3 regions of the Mesorhizobium sp. WSM4823 genome follow, and region 1 is predicted to be linked to each of the others. Evidence: riboswitches for the same ligand, from Rfam matches in the RefSeq annotation. Region 1 holds a riboswitch; each other region holds the start of a gene.

What was found. A riboswitch is a leader RNA that binds a small molecule or an ion and turns the genes downstream of it on or off. The one in region 1 is predicted to bind cobalamin.
Region 2: another riboswitch for cobalamin. It lies ahead of AC0L26_RS12645 (aromatic ring-hydroxylating oxygenase subunit alpha); the one in region 1 lies ahead of metE (5-methyltetrahydropteroyltriglutamate--homocysteine S-methyltransferase).
Region 3: another riboswitch for cobalamin. It lies ahead of AC0L26_RS29325 (ABC transporter ATP-binding protein); the one in region 1 lies ahead of metE (5-methyltetrahydropteroyltriglutamate--homocysteine S-methyltransferase).

Annotation. Positions count from the first base shown of each region.
Region 1 covers NZ_JBVVQL010000023.1:22,286-27,389, forward strand. The annotation lists gene tdh (L-threonine 3-dehydrogenase) at 1-195, opposite strand, end outside; gene metE (5-methyltetrahydropteroyltriglutamate--homocysteine S-methyltransferase) at 844-3,189, opposite strand; cobalamin riboswitch at 3,304-3,504, opposite strand; gene AC0L26_RS30400 (adenosine kinase) at 3,888-4,880, opposite strand; gene metK (methionine adenosyltransferase) at 4,988-5,104, opposite strand, start outside.
Region 2 covers NZ_JBVVQL010000004.1:139,620-144,723, reverse strand. The annotation lists gene AC0L26_RS12650 (FAD-binding oxidoreductase) at 1-783, opposite strand, end outside; gene AC0L26_RS12645 (aromatic ring-hydroxylating oxygenase subunit alpha) at 809-2,056, opposite strand; cobalamin riboswitch at 2,169-2,370, opposite strand; gene AC0L26_RS12640 (DUF680 domain-containing protein) at 2,878-3,078, shown strand; gene AC0L26_RS12635 (DUF680 domain-containing protein) at 3,165-3,386, shown strand; gene AC0L26_RS12630 (DUF680 domain-containing protein) at 3,458-3,694, shown strand; gene AC0L26_RS12625 (ABC transporter ATP-binding protein) at 3,851-4,963, opposite strand; gene bglA (beta-galactosidase BglA) at 4,988-5,104, opposite strand, start outside.
Region 3 covers NZ_JBVVQL010000020.1:6,810-11,913, reverse strand. The annotation lists gene AC0L26_RS29330 (GyrI-like domain-containing protein) at 1-434, opposite strand, end outside; cobalamin riboswitch at 706-909, shown strand; gene AC0L26_RS29325 (ABC transporter ATP-binding protein) at 1,002-1,814, shown strand; gene AC0L26_RS29320 (ABC transporter substrate-binding protein) at 1,811-2,758, shown strand; gene AC0L26_RS29315 (FecCD family ABC transporter permease) at 3,067-4,101, shown strand; gene AC0L26_RS29310 (MarR family winged helix-turn-helix transcriptional regulator) at 4,178-4,657, shown strand; gene AC0L26_RS29305 (HlyD family secretion protein) at 4,654-5,104, shown strand, end outside.

The DNA.
Region 1 (5,104 bases):
GGTCACCATCGGCACCGGCACGGTCTTCTGCGCCCACTGGTCCCAATTGTAGATGTGAACATCGGTGCCGCAGATCGCCGCCTTCTTGATCTTGATCAGCACGTCGTTAGGGCCGATCTCCGGCACCGGCACCTCTTCCATCCAGATGCCCGGTTCGGCCTTGGCCTTCACCAGCGCCTTCATCATATTCGACATCAGATGCTCCTTACACCTTGGTTGGTTCCACTCCTCGCCACTCCTCGGCAGCTACACAACGGAAAGGTAGGCTCGGAGAGCACACCTGAGATCTTTGGGCCGATCGGAATGCCGACGGGGGGCCTTTGTGTCAAAGCAACACTCCACGGCGAGCCGTGCGCGTGAAAAGCTCTGTTCCAGCGAACCTCAGCAAAAGCGGAGCACACGCCGTGCCAGATGCAGCCAGCTTCAATTCAAGCGATGAGGAATGGTCGCAGCTTGCGGCTGGGCGGTATGGCTATTTGTCGATGCCCGCCAAATGCAACGCATATCCTTTGATTAGACACTCTGGATGGTCAACCTCGCCGCCGATTTGTCGATGGTGCCGGTGCACAGGCGGCATCTGCAAGCGTTGATCCCTCGCGTCTGTCGGCCGCTGGCCCTGTGAGGCAGAAGCTCACGGACAAAACCGCCTTCCTTCGTGGTCGAAATCACCCGTCCGGGGACTAAGCGGCTTCCCAGATCCTGCCCCGGCGCTGAGCCGTCGTGCCGACCTTCGGCTGGACGACAAGGGTGGGGACTCGCACGCGTCGACCGATGTCTTCGCGGCTTTCGATGCCGTCCTTTCTGCCTCAAATTATGCGCGAGGCCCGCGGGCCAAATGTTTGGTCACAGTGGCTCGGCGGCCCGCGCCTGCGCTTTCTCCCGTAGCGCGCATGCTGCGGCGACCATGTTGATGAGGGCAGGGCGGACCTCTTCCCAATTCCTTGTTTTGAGGCCGCAGTCCGGATTCACCCACAGTTGGCCGTCCGACAGTCGCTCGCGAGCAAGTTGGGCGAGATGCAAAATCTCGCCGATCTCGGGGACACGTGGCGAGTGAATGTCGTAGACGCCGGGACCGATTTCGTTCGGATATTTCGACTTGGTGAAGGCGTCCAGCAGTTCCATTTTGGAGCGCGACGTCTCGATTGAAATCACGTCCGCGTCCAGTTCAGCGATCGAGTCGATGATCTCATTGAACTCCGAATAGCACATGTGGGTGTGAATTTGGGTCGCGTCCTCTACACCCGTCGAGGCGAGCCGGAAGCATTCGACAGCCCAGCCGAGATAATGTTTCCAATGGGACTTCCGCAGGGGCAAGCCTTCGCGAAACGCGGCCTCATCGATCTGGATCACCCTTGCGCCAGCTTTTTCAAGGTCGGCCACTTCATCGCGGATGGCGAGTGCGATCTGGCGGCAGACCTCGGCGCGGGGTACGTCGTCGCGCACAAAAGACCAGTTAAGAATCGTCACTGGGCCAGTGAGCATGCCCTTCACCGGCTTTTTCGTCAGCGACTGGGCAAATTGCCACCAGATGACCGTCATCGGATTGGGCCGCGATACGTCGCCGAAGATGATGGGAGGGCGCACGAGTCGGGAGCCATAACTTTGCACCCAGCCATGCTGGGTGAAGGCGAGGCCGGACAGCTGCTCGCCGAAATGCTGCACCATGTCGTTGCGTTCGAACTCGCCATGTACCAGCACGTCCAGCCCGATCTCCTCCTGCCAGCGGACCGCCGCCTCGGTCTCCTTCTTCAGAAAGGCCTGGTAGTCGATATAGCTCAGCCGGCCCTTCGCATGAGCGGAGCGCGCCCTGCGCACCTCGGGCGTTTGCGGGAAGGACCCGATGGTCGTCGTCGGGAACAGCGGCAGGGCGAGCGTGTCAGCCTGGACTCTCGAGCGCTTGGCAAATGCGCTCTTTCGTTGCTTCATGGCGCCGTCAATGCTGCTGACGCGCCCGCGGACGAGCGGATCGTGGGCCTTTGTCGACATTGCGCGCGCGGCGGCCGCCTCATCAGAAGCCTTTAGCCCGCCTGTTACGGCCTCCCTGCCTTCGGACAAGGCTTGGGCCAGCACGAGCAGCTCTTCAGTCTTCTGGGCGGCGAATGCCAGCCACGAACGGACGTCTACATCGGGCGCGGTCTCCATCCGCAGGTCCATCGGCACGTGAAGCATCGAGCAGGAAGGCGCAATTTCGACGCGGTCCAGCGGCCAACCGACGATGACCGGCTTGATGCTGTCGAGAATGGCGGTCAGGTTCGCGCGCCAGACATTGCGGCCGTCGATCAGGCCAAGTGAGAGCACCAGATCCTTCGGTGCGAGCCGACCAACCGTCTCCAACTGCTCGGGAGCGCGCACGAGGTCGAGATGCAGCCCCGCCAGGCGCAGCGAAAGCGCGGTCTCGAGATTGTTTCCCAGCGGCCCGAAATAGGTAGCCAGCATAATTTTCACCTTGGGCGCGGCTTTCGACAGCTGCCCGTAGGTGAATTCGAAGGCAGCTCGTTCGTTCGGGTTGAGATCGAGCACAAGCGCCGGCTCGTCAATCTGCACCCAGTCGGCCCCCGAGAGCTCCAGCCTCTGCAGGAGTTGCTCGTAGACCGGCAGCAGGCGCGGTAGCAGCGCTATGGGATTGAAGCCCTGGTCGGGAGACTTCGCCAGCTTGAGGAAGGTCACCGGTCCAAGGATGACCGGGCGTGTATGGATGCCGAGCTCTTTTGCCTCCAGAAAGTGATCGACTGGTTTCGTCGACGAGAGGGCGAAGGTCTGATCGTCCCCAAGCTCCGGCACGAGGTAGTGGTAGTTGGTGTCGAACCATTTGGTCATTTCCATCGCGGTCACGCGCTGCCCCTGAACTGCATGCCCGTGACTGGCGTGTCCGCACCCCGCGCTATCGCCCTGCGTCCCGCGCGCCATCGCGAAGTAGATGTCAAGCGGGATCTCGCCGCCCGTCCAGCCGTAACGAGCTGGGACGGCGCCGACCATTGCTGCGGTGTCGAGCACATGGTCATACAGTGAGAAATCGTTCGACGGGATTTTCGACACGCCGCGGGCGTGCTGCTCGCTCCAGCTGGCGGCACGCAGTGCCTTCGCCGTCGCCAGAAGGTTGGCAGCAGACGATTTTCCGGACCAGTAGCTTTCGAGCGCGAATTTCAGTTCTCGCCGGCGACCGATACGCGGCACGCCAAGCGTTGCTATGGGAACTTGCTGGGAGACATTCATTCCATACCCCGATGGTTGGGGCCGGGACAAGAAGGCGCTAGCAGGCCGGCATCAACGCCGAGCTGCCGCGACCACCAGACACCCCGCCCGCGGACGTTGTTCGTCGTGGCAGGTCTCCTGACTCGCGGGTCACAGCCTCTGCCACGTCTTCCGGGGGAGTTCGCCCCAGTGACATTGGTGGGTTTGGCTCGCCGCTTACAGTTGCGGGGGCAGCGTAGGCATTGCACCGGCTTCCCTCTTAGCTCCGCTACGGCAAAGCCTTGCGGAGGAACCACGACATGCCGGACAATCGCAGTAGCCCACTTTCTTGTCAATGTCGTATAAACAAATGTATATGTGTTTATGTGAATTGTTAGCCTGCGGCGTGTTTCCAAATTCCATGTCGCCGTCGGCTGAGCCTTCTGCGCGACTCTCCGGTGTGTGCAGACTGTGGCTCGCCCTCGGGCAATCTGCCTTTGTACGGTCCCGTCTCAAAACTTCGCCAAAAAGTGCGTATTGGCCAGTCATGAGGGGCGGCAGTACTGACCCGAGGTGGGACAACATTCCTGAGCCTCAACAATCAGAAGTTTGGAGAAAAACCGGCATCCTTCTCGGACTGGTACGTTCGATTTACACGCGCCTGTCTGGACAGCGTGCACAACGGAAGGTGGGCAATACGTGGCCGAAAAGCCGCCTTACAGCAACCCAGTCTGCTCAGCCTCGCGGCGCAGATTCTGCCGTGGCCTGGGGCCGATCTGCTGGATCACCAATCCGGCCGCCAGTGAGCCAAGGTCGCCGCAAGTCTGCAGGTCGCGGCCTTGCGTGTAGCCATGCAGGAAGCCGGCGGCATAGAGATCGCCGGCGCCCGTCGTGTCGACCAGTTCCTTGATGGCGGTCGCCTTGATGACCACGGTCTCGTCGCCGCGCACGATCACCGAGCCTTTTTCCGAGCGGGTCACGGCGGCGATCCGGCAATCCTTGCGGATCTGGGCCAGCGCCTCGTCGAACGACGATGTCTGGTAGAGCGACTTGATCTCGTGGCTGTTGGCAAAGACGATGTCGACCGTGCCCGAACGCATCAGCTCAAGGAATTCGTCGCGGTAGCGGTCGACGCAGAACGAATCCGACAGTGTCATCGACACTTCTCGGCCTGCTGCGTGCGCCAGCTTCGCCGTCTGGCGGATTGCCTCCTTGGCGCGCGGCGGGTCCCACAGATAGCCTTCGAAATAGGTGACCTTGGCGCCAGACGCCTTGTCGGCTTCGACATCCTCAGGGCCAAGCTCGACGCAGGCGCCGAGATAGGTGTTCATCGAGCGCTCGCCGTCGGGCGTGACGAAGATCATCGAGCGCGCCGTCGGCGGCTCACCCTTGAGCGGTATGGTGTCGAAGGCGACGCCCTGCGCATGGATGTCGTGCGCGTAGATTTCGCCAAGCGCATCGTTGGAGACCTTGCCGAAGAAGGCGGCGCGGCCGCCGAAGCTGGCGACGCCGGCCGCCGTGTTGCCGGCGCTGCCGCCGGAGGCTTCAATCGCCGGCCCCATGCGGCTGTAGAGCAGCTCGGCGCGCTGTGTGTCGATGAGGTTCATCGCGCCCTTGATGATGCCGTTGGTCTCGAGGAATTCCTCGTCGCACTGGGCGATGATGTCGACAATGGCATTGCCGATGCAAAGCACGTCATAATCCGGCATCAAAATCTCCGCCAAAACCCGAGCCGGCTTTTTGCCACGCCGGGGCCGGCCTGTTTTGGCCAGTTTGGAATGGGTCGCCCTATGCCGACGCATCCAATACCGGTGCATCACGCAGCTGCCGGTCCTGCCTCTCGCAAAAGGTCGTCAGCTCTGTCCGTCTTTTCCCAGGTGAACTCCGGCTCTTCGCGGCCGAAGTGTCCGTATGTAGCGGTCTTGCGGTAAAT
Region 2 (5,104 bases), on a different contig from region 1:
TTCCTCCACCACTGGAGCCGCAAAGCTTTCCTGATGATAGTTGGCCATGTCGAAGCCGGCGGCCTCCAGCATCTGCCGCACGGCGCGCATGAACGGGTCGGGGCCGCAGCAGAAGATTTCCCGCTCGCGAAAATCCGGCGCCAAAAGCGGCAGCCTGATCGCGTCGATCCGGCCCATATGGCCGAACCAGCCCTCGCGGCTGGAGCGCTCTTCGATCATGAAGCCGAGCGTTAGGCCCGGCATGCGGCTGCCGAGCAGCTCGAGTTCCTTGCGGAAGATGATCTCCTCGGGCTTTCGCGCGCAGTTGACGAAGCCGACATCGGTCCAGGGCGCGCAGTCGTTTAGCCAGCGCAGCATCGACATCATCGGCGTCACGCCGGAGCCGGCTGAAATGAACAGATATTTGGCCGCGGGATGGCTGTGCAGCGAAAAGTCGCCCGCCGGCCCATAGGCCTTCACGTGAACGCCGGGCTTGAGATTGTCGAACATCCAGCGCGTGCCGACGCTGCCGGCCTGCGCCTTCACCGTCACCGCGATCGAAAACGGCCGCGACGGCGAGGACGACAGCGTATAGGTCCGCATCAGCGGGCCGTCACTGGTCGGCAGTTCCAGCGTCACGAACTGCCCCGGTCTGTAGCGGAACCAGGTCTGGTTGTCGGAGCGGAAGGTGAACGTCTTCACGTCAGGCGCCTCGTCGCTGACGCCGATCACTTCCAGAACCTGGAGCCTGTCGTTCCAGGGCGCCATATCGTCGAGATGGCGGTAGAGCCCGAGATCCGTCATTGCGTTCATCTCTTCACGTTTCTCTTCAGGTGACGCTGCGCAGCGCCGGCCGGCCGTCCTCGGCAAGGCGCGGTCCGATGAAGGAGGCGTACCATTCGACGAACTGGATGACGCCGCCCTCATGCAGTTCCGAATAAGGGCCGGGCTCGTAAGCCGGCGACAGGATGCCGAAAGCGTTTTCCTCGACGATGCGGCGGTCCTGGTCGTTGGTCTCGGTCCAGACATGGGTGAGTTCGGCAAGGTCGTAATCGACGCCCTCGACCGCGTCCTTATGGACCAGCCATTTGGTGGTGACGGCGGTTTCGGTGGCGCTGATCGGCAGCACGCGGAAGGTGACCGCATGATCGCCGAGGATGTGGTTCCAGGTCGTCGGATAGTGATAGAGCAGCAGCGAGCCGATACGGTCCGTGGAAACGCTGTCGGAAAGGTTCTTCTTTACGGCGCGTCTTCCCGTCATCGTATAGCTGACGGCGTCGCGCAGCAGCGGCGCGCGGGTGGCGCGGTATTGTCCCGCCGGATCGATGCGGAACTTGCTCGGCAGGCCCGCTGCCTCGCATTTCGTCCAGTGCGCCAGCATCTCGGGATCGCTGTCGGCGCCCTGCACGCCGGTCACGGTCGGTGCCTCCGGGAATGTCTTGCACAGTTCCGGATGATTGCCGGCGCAATGATAGCACTCGCGGTTGTTTTCCCAGACGAGCTTCCAGTTGCCCTTCTCGACGATAGTCGATTCGAACGCCACCTTTGCCTCGCGCAGCCGGTGCGGCAACAGGTAAGGTTCGATCATGGCGCGCATCGGCGCGAAATCGGCGGGCTCCTTGGCCAGGCAGATGAAGATGTAGCCGCCGACGCTCTCGCAAGCGACCGGCCTCAGGCCGAACTGGCTTTTGTCGAAACCGTCCGCCATCTGGCGGGCGAACAGAAGCCGGCCGTCCAACTCGTAGGTCCATTGGTGATAGGGGCAGACGAGCTTCGCCGCCGTGCCCTTGTCGGCATTGCAGACGCGGCTGCCGCGATGCCGGCAGGAGTTGTGGAAGGCATTGATCTTGCCTTGCTGGTCGCGGACCAGCACAACCGGATAATCGCCGATCTGGGCGGTGATGTAGCTGCCCGGCTTCGGCAGTTCGCAATCATGGCCGATGAACAGCCAGTCGCGATACCAGATCAGCTCCATGTCGAGTTTGAAGAAGTCGGCATCGGTGTAGAAGGGCTGCTCGAGCGAGTAGCCTTGCCTGCGGCCGTGCAAGAGCCTCAGCATGTCGTTGCGCGTGTCCATGTCCTGTCCTCTTGGCTAAGGACTGACTATGGTGGTGATGGAGGAAGGATCGGCGCAGGCCGGCGAACGGCCGGCATGAACTATCCGCCTCTTGACCGCCCACCGCGATCAGTCGAGTTCAACACCTCGGGCTGGTTTCCGGGCTCTGGAGTGTCCTTGCGGGCGGTCGCGACACCTTCCCAGGCTTGTGGCCCAGTGGTCTCCCGTTGCGACTTGAACTCCACCACCGTTGCGGGGGCAGCGCCGGGTTCTGACCGGCTTCCCAATTCTCCGCTTCGTCGTCACCAAGCGGCACCTGAGATGGTGTGATCTAATCATGACGGCCGGCCGACTGTCGGCATGAAAGCGACATCGTATCCATGCGGCGCGACACAGCCGGCCAAACCTGCAGGTTGGCAATAGCAGGGCTGGAACCCCATTTTTCGGCGGCCATTGCCGGCGGTCGTGGCATCGAATCCGACCCGTAGCGGAGACAAAGAAGGTTAACAGTTTCCAAAAGTGACTATTAGCCACTTCTAAAATCGAACCGAACGGTTCGTTTCTGTTGACAATGCGTGTATAACGCTGTGAACGCAGGTCCGCCAATCCGTCAAATGGGCGAATAGTGCATTCGGCTTAAGTAATTGAAAGAACAACCAAAGTCGATGCAGATAGAAGCACCTGGTACAATTTCAAGGTGCAGATTCTTGGTCCACACGGAACAACTTCGTGATTGGAATCTGCCGGATGGCCTTCCCACATCGGGCCTGTCCGAACGACGCGAATTCCTTTCAAGACACGCCGCTAGACGGACCGAAAACTAAGATACTGGAGTACCAACAATGAAAAAGATTGCTCTTGCTGCCGTCGCCGTTTTGGCCATCACCGGCAGTGCCTTTGCCGGCAGCGACCATTATGGGTCCGACGGCGCCAACCAGCCGACTGCTGCGGTCGACAGCTCTTACACGGCTTCCATTCAGAAGCCGGCTCACGCTGAAAAGCCCGTTGTCCAGGGCGCCGACCGTAACCGTTTCGGCAATTAACAGCTGATCCCACAATTAACAGCTGATCCCAGACAGGCGGCGGCCAAGTCTGCCGCTCGGGATCTGACAAATCTGGAGTACTAGAAATGAAAAAGATCATTCTTGCCACTGCCGCCATTTTGGCCATCTCCGGCAGCGCTTTTGCCGGTAGCGACAACTTTGGATCCAACGGCGCCAACCAGCCGGCCGTTGGGGTCGACAGCTCGTACACGGCTTCGGTTCAGAATTCGGCATTGGCGCAGAATCCGGTTCCGGCTGACGAGAAGCCCGTCAACAGCAGTGACCGTGACCGCTTCGGCAACAACTAACAGTCAGTTCCAACAGAGCGGCGGCATCTGCCCGCCGCTCTGGTGGAACATGAAAATCCAGGAACATTAAAATGAAGAAGATTGCTCTCACTGCCGCCGCACTTTTGCTTGTTGCCGGCAGCGCCTATGCCAACAACGACAAGGTTGGCGGGACCGACATCAACGAGCAGGCGACCGTCAACGTCGACAACACGCAGACGTCTTCGGTGCGCAACACCGCTTCGCCGGTCTACAAGCTGCTCAATTCGTCGGGCGACGTACACAAGTCCGCCCCGCAGGGCAGCGACCGGAACCTGTTCGGCCGCTAGCGCATCGGCCCGAAAATCGGAATCGATTTTCGGAAAGCACGATGCGTAGGTTCAAAGTGTTAGAGCGACTTGAAAGCGCAAGAGCGGCGGGCTTTGCCCGCCGCTCTTGTTTTTGGCTTCGCCAAACTGCTTATATCGGCAGTCTTGCGGCCTCTCTCAGGCCGCCTTTGCTTCCGCTTCGTGAAGCGTGAAGGACCGCCCGTCGGCATCGAAGATGTGGAGGTCGCCAGCGTCCGCACTCAGCCGCAGCTTTGCCCCGCGCTTGACCTCGACATTGCCGGGCAGCTTGGTCACCAGCGGCAGGTCGGCGCGGCCGATGTCGACATAGACAAGCTGGACCTCGCCGAGCTGCTCGACATAGTCGACCGTTCCCTCGAAAAGATAATCCGCACCGCTAGCGATCACCAGATCCTCCGGCCGCACGCCGAAGCTCACCGAAGCACCTTTCGCTGAAGCAGGCGTGGCGATCGGCACCGTCGCCTTGCGCCCGCCGACATGGCTGACCATGGTCGGGTTGCCTGATTTGTCGATCGTCGCCGGCAGGATGTTCATGGCCGGCGAGCCGATGAACTGGGCGACGAACAGATTGCCGGGTTTCTTGTAGAGCTCCATCGGCGTGCCGACCTGCTCGATATGACCATCCTTGAGAACCACGATGCGGTCGGCCAGCGTCATTGCCTCGACCTGGTCGTGGGTGACGTAGATCATCGTTGTGGCAGGCATCGACTCCTTGAGCTTGGCGATCTCGATGCGGGTTGCGACGCGCAGTGCCGCGTCGAGGTTCGACAGCGGCTCGTCGAACAGGAAGACCTTCGGGTTGCGCACGATGGCGCGGCCGATTGCGACGCGCTGGCGCTGGCCGCCCGACATCGCCTTGGGCAAGCGGTCGAGATATTTGGTCAGCTGCAGGATTTCCGCCGCCTGGCGCACCCGCTTGTCGATCTCGGCCTTGCTCTCCTTACCGATCTTCATCGAGAACGCCATGTTGTCGTAGACGGTCATGTGCGGATAAAGCGCATAGGACTGGAACACCATGGCGATGCCCCGTTTCGACGGCGGCACGTCGTTGACCACCTCGCCGTCGATCCTGAGCTCTCCGGAGGTGATTTCCTCAAGCCCGGCGATGGACCGCAGCAAGGTCGACTTGCCGCAGCCCGAAGGCCCGACGAAGACGATGAACTCGCCCGACCTTATGTCGAGGTCGATGCCGTGCAGAATGTTGAGATTGCCGTAAGATTTCTTCACTTGCCTTAGCGTGACATCGGCCATGGTTCCCTCCAGTGAATTGCAAACTTAGTCGATGCGCCCGAACCAGGCGCCGTAGCCGCCGAGGCGGATAGAACCGGCGCCAGTCTGTCCCGAAAACCCGTGCCCCGGCAAGGGCTGCAGCGAGCGTCCGGCGAGATCGAT
Region 3 (5,104 bases), on a different contig from region 1:
TAACGTTCGCCGAGACCGGCGATGAGAAACGGCCGGCTGGTCTCAAAACGCGGCGGCTCGAGATTGGTGAGGAAGGACTGGTCCATCAGGATCGGCTCCACGAGATCGAGGTTGTCTAGCGAGCCTTGCGCGCGCACCAGTTCCGGCGTGGTGCCGAATTGGTCGCGGAAGGCGCGGGTGAAGGCCTCATGCGAGGCATAGCCGGTGTCGAGAGCGAGCGAGAGGATGTCGGGTGCACCGGCGGCGAGCTTGCGCGCCGCTTCGGTCAGCCGGCGAGAACGCATGTAACCCATCACCGAACGGCCGGTCGCCGCACCGAAAGCCCGCGTCACGTGAAAGCGCGACACCCCGCTGCTCTTGGCGACATCGTCGAGCGAGACGGATTCCGGCAGATGGCTTTCGACGAACCACAGCGCTTTCTCGGTTGGATTCATGTGGCTCCTTGCATGGGCTCGGGTCTTCGCGTCGGCAGGTCATCGTGCCGTTTCCTGGAGCTCGCAGTTTGATCGAAATTGCGCACCGCGCAAATCGCGACGGCGGCCGGCAGTCGAAGGCGTCAGGCGAAAGAGCTTGACAGGAGCAAGCAACGTCTTTTAGGTAGTAACGTTATTACATAACGAGATCCATATGACTCCTTCTAACAAGACCCTAGCTCTCGTGGCTTTCCGAGCCCCGGAAATTTATTGCGCTGTGATTGGCGGGAAACTAGGCTGGGCGACTGATGGTCCCCGAGTCGAAAGGCGAGGGGTGAAAAGGGAACACGGTGAGATCTTCGGATCGAGGCCGTGGCTGCCCCCGCAACTGTAAGCGGTTAGCAAGATCCGAAATGCCACTGGCCGGCAAGGCTGGGAAGGCAGGATGGCGCAAAGACCCGCGAGCCAGGAGACCTGCCATCGGCTTGAGTTGACCGGACGGGGTGTGCCGGGAGGAGACGTGGACATCGGTCTTGTCGGCCGATCGGTCCAGCTTCCTTCCGTCGCCATTGAGAAAGTGACGGTAAGTTGGACGCCTCCCAGCCTCTTCTTGAAGCGCGCGAACTGAGCGCGACGGCGAATGGCCAGCGCCTGGTCAGCGCGGTAAGCCTTTCGGTGGCGGCGGGCGACCGCCTCGCCATCATCGGCCCCAACGGCGCCGGCAAGACGACTCTGTTGCGCATGCTATGCGGTACGCTGCGGCCAAGCGCGGGAGAGGTGAGATTTTCCGGCCGCCGGCTGGAGACGTTCTCGGCCGCCGAGCGGGCGCTGCGCATGGCGGTCGTCGGCCAGACCGATCAGCCCGATCCGCGGCTTGCCGTAATAGACTACGTCGAGCTTGGGCGCGTCCCGCATGCCGGTTTGCGACGAAGGAGCGAGCAACGCGACATCGTCGTCGAAGCGCTTCGAAGGACCGGCCTGCTGCCGCTGCTCGGCCGCACGATCGGCTCGCTGTCCGGTGGCGAGCGGCAGCGCGCCCAATTGGCACGCGCCATCGCCCAGGAGCCTAAAATCCTGTTCCTCGACGAACCGACCAATCATCTCGATCCGCGCGCCCGCAGCGAACTTCTCGAACTTGTGTCGCAGTTTGGCATGACCGTCGTGGCGGTGCTTCACGATCTGTCGCTGGTCACGCCATTTGCCACCAGGGTCGCGGTGATGAACGAGGCCCGCCTGCAGGCACTCGCCGGTCCGCGCGAGGCGCTGACCAAACAGTTGATCCGCGAGATTTTCGGCGTCGACGTGCTTCGGCTGCGCCATCCCACCGAAGACCGCGAACTCACGGTCTTCGAAGTTCCAAACCGCGCCTCTTCCGATTTAACCAAGGAGCAACATCCGTGAAACGCCTCGCACTGTCTTTTGCTTCCCTCCTGCTTGCCCAGACCGCCTTGGCTTTTCCGGTAACTGTCGACAGCTGCGGCACGCCGCTGACCTTCGATGCCGCGCCGAAGCGCGCCGTCATCCAGGATCTGAACATGGCCGAGATGGCCTTCGCGCTGGGGCTGCAACCGTCGATCGTCGGCCTGACCGGCATCACCGGAGGGTACAAGGTCGGTCCGGAATTCAAGGCCGAGCAGGGCGCGATCCCAGAACTCGCGCCGAAATACCCGACGCTCGAAAGCCTCGTCGCCGTCGAGCCCGATTTCTTCTTCGCCGGCTGGTACTACGGCATGAAGCCGGGCGGCGAGGTGACGCCCGATACGCTGGCGCCGCACGGTATCAAGACGTTGGTGCTGACGGAAAGCTGCGTCCACCTCGACAGCAACCGCCTCGCCGCCTCGATGGACCTGCTCTATGGCGACGTCGAGAAGCTGGGCAAGATTTTCGGCAAGGAGGCCAAGGCGAAAAAACTTGTTTCCGACTGGAAAGCGCAACTCGCCGAGATCACGGCAAAGGTCGGCGACAGCAAGGGAACGCGGGTGTTTCTTTACGACTCCGGCGAAGACAAACCCTTCACATCAGGCAAGTTCGCGATCCCCAGCGCGATGATCGCCGCTGCCGGCGGCGACAACGTCATGGCCGACATGCAGACGAGCTGGGGCAACACGGATTGGGAAACGGTCGCCTCCCGCAATCCGCAGTTCCTGGTCCTGCTCGATTACCAGGACGGCGGCGGCTACCGCAAACTGCTCGATTTCCTCAAAGCCCATCCGGCGATGAAGGAGACCGATGCGGTCAAGAATGAACGCTTCGTCGCGCTGCGCTATGCCGAACTGACGCCCGGGCCGGCCAATATCGAGGCGATCGGCAAGATCGCCAAGGCGATGCACCCGGAAGCTTTTTGATTCTGGCGTCGAAATTCTGGTCAGATGCTTGCGTTGACGAATCGCATGCCTTGGAGGTTGGCCGAAACGCCCATCGCTTCGTCATCCTGGGGCGGAGCAAGGAGCGAAGCGACGCGGCGCAGACCCCAGGATCCATGCCGTGACTTCAAGGCGCTGCTGCGGTGCAGAATTCTGCTCCGTGGCACTCTTCGCTCAAGGTTACGGCATGGATCCCAGGGTCTCCGCGACGGAGCTTCGCTCCTGCTTCGCCCTGGGATGACGAAGCTGGAGAGGCTTCGGCCAATCTCGAATGCCGGCGAAGCAATGGCATGCGTGAAAACGTGAGCTTGCTGCATAAGCCATTCCTACCGGCCATGATTGCGGGGGCGGCAGCGGTGGCCGTTCTTGCACTGTTGTCGATCGCCTATGGCTCGACGGTGATCCCGCTGACGGACGTCGTTGGCGCGCTCGGACATGCGGCCGGACTGGGCGGAGACATCGTGTCCGGTCCGGTCGGCAAGATCGTCGTCGATCTCAGGCCGCCGCGCACGATCATGGCCATCTGTGTCGGCGCCGGGCTGGGCGTCATCGGCGCGCTGCTGCAGACGGTAACGCGCAACGACCTTGCCGACCCATTCCTGTTCGGCCTGTCTTCCGGTGCCGCGGCCGGTGCAGTTTCCGTCATCACCATTTTTGGCGACCGTTTCGGCATCTGGACCCTGCCGGTCGCCGCCTTCACCGGCGGCATATTGGCCGCCGGCATCGTGCTTCTGCTGGTTTCCAGAGTGAGGGGGCAAGGCCCCGAACGGCTGATACTGGCCGGCCTTGCCGTCTCGTTCATGTTCACCGCCTTGACCAATTATCTCGTCTTTGCCGGAGACCAGCGCGCCGCGCACTCGGTGCTGTTCTGGACGATGGGCGGGCTCGGATTGGCGCGATGGGACAATGTCGGGCTGGCTGCTCTGGGCGCAGGCACCATCCTTGCTTATGCGCTGTGGAACCACCGTCGGCTCGACGCTTTCCTTGCCGGCGAAAATGCCGCCGAAAGCCTCGGCGTCCCGGTTGTGCGGATGCGCAGGACGACATTTCTCGTCGCCGCTTTCTCGACGGCGATCCTTGTCTCGGTCGCCGGCGTCATAGGTTTCGTCGGCCTGATGATCCCGCATCTGTCCAGGACCCTGGCCGGCCCGTTGCACCTGCGCCTGATTGCAAGCTGCGCCCTGTTCGGAGCGGTGCTGTTGCTGGCAAGCGACCTTCTGGCGCGCACGCTGCTGCCGCCGCAGGAACTGCCGATCGGCATCATCACCAGTTCGGTTGGTGCTTTCTTCGTCGTGACGATGCTCATTCGCAATCGTTCGGCATGACTGTCATGCAAGTTTGCCGCCTTCTGGCACAATGCTGCTCCTTGAATGATGAGCACGCTTATAATATATGCCGCTTATGGTTTCCGACGGCATCGACAGATTGGGCTTTTTGATCCACGACGTGCAGCGCCTGATGCGCAAGCGCTTCGAGGCGAAGGCCAGCGGGCTCGGCCTGTCCTCGGCGCAATGGCGGCTGATGGTCCGCGTCGCCAAGGAAGAAGGCATCACGCAGGCGCGGCTCGCCGAACTCCTCGAGATCGAGCCGATCAGCGTATCGCGCCTGGTCGACCGGATGGAGGAGGGCGGCTGGATCGAGCGTCGTGCCGACGCTGCCGACCGCCGCGTCCGCATGATCTTTCCAACTGCCAAGGCGAGCGAGGCCTACGCAGAGGTCAAGAGCCTCGCTGGCGAAGTCTATGAAGAATCGCTGACCGGCGTGTCGCCGCAAGATCGCCGCGTCCTGATCAAGGCGCTGGAGGCGATGGCCGAAAACCTTGCGGACGGCGACACGGCGTCCTGCGAAAAAGTCAAGAATACAGAAGGCGCAGCAGCATGAACGCGGTAGCCAAAGTAGATGAGAATGCAACCAAGCTGGAGATGGAAGCTCCCGCGCAGCCGGCAGCTCCGGCTACGGTCGCTCCGCAGCTAGCGCCGGTGGCGCCGAAGAAGAAGCGCCGTGCCGGCCGCTTCCTTTTGATGTTTGCGCTCCCCGTGGCGTTGATTGCCGGCGGCAGCTACGTCTGGGTGACCGGTGGCCGCTACCAGGAGACGGAAAACGCCAATCTGCAGCAGGCCAAGGTTTCGATCGCCGCCGACACGGCGGGCCGCATCGTTCAGGTCGACATTTTCGACAACCAGTCCGTTAAGCAGGGCGATGTGCTGTTCGTCATCGATCCCGAGCCCTACCGGATTGCATTGGCCCAGGCCGACGCCGCGGTGGCCGCCGCGCGCCTCAATGTCCAGCAGTTGCGTGCCGCCTACAGCCAGGCGATAGCGCAGGAGA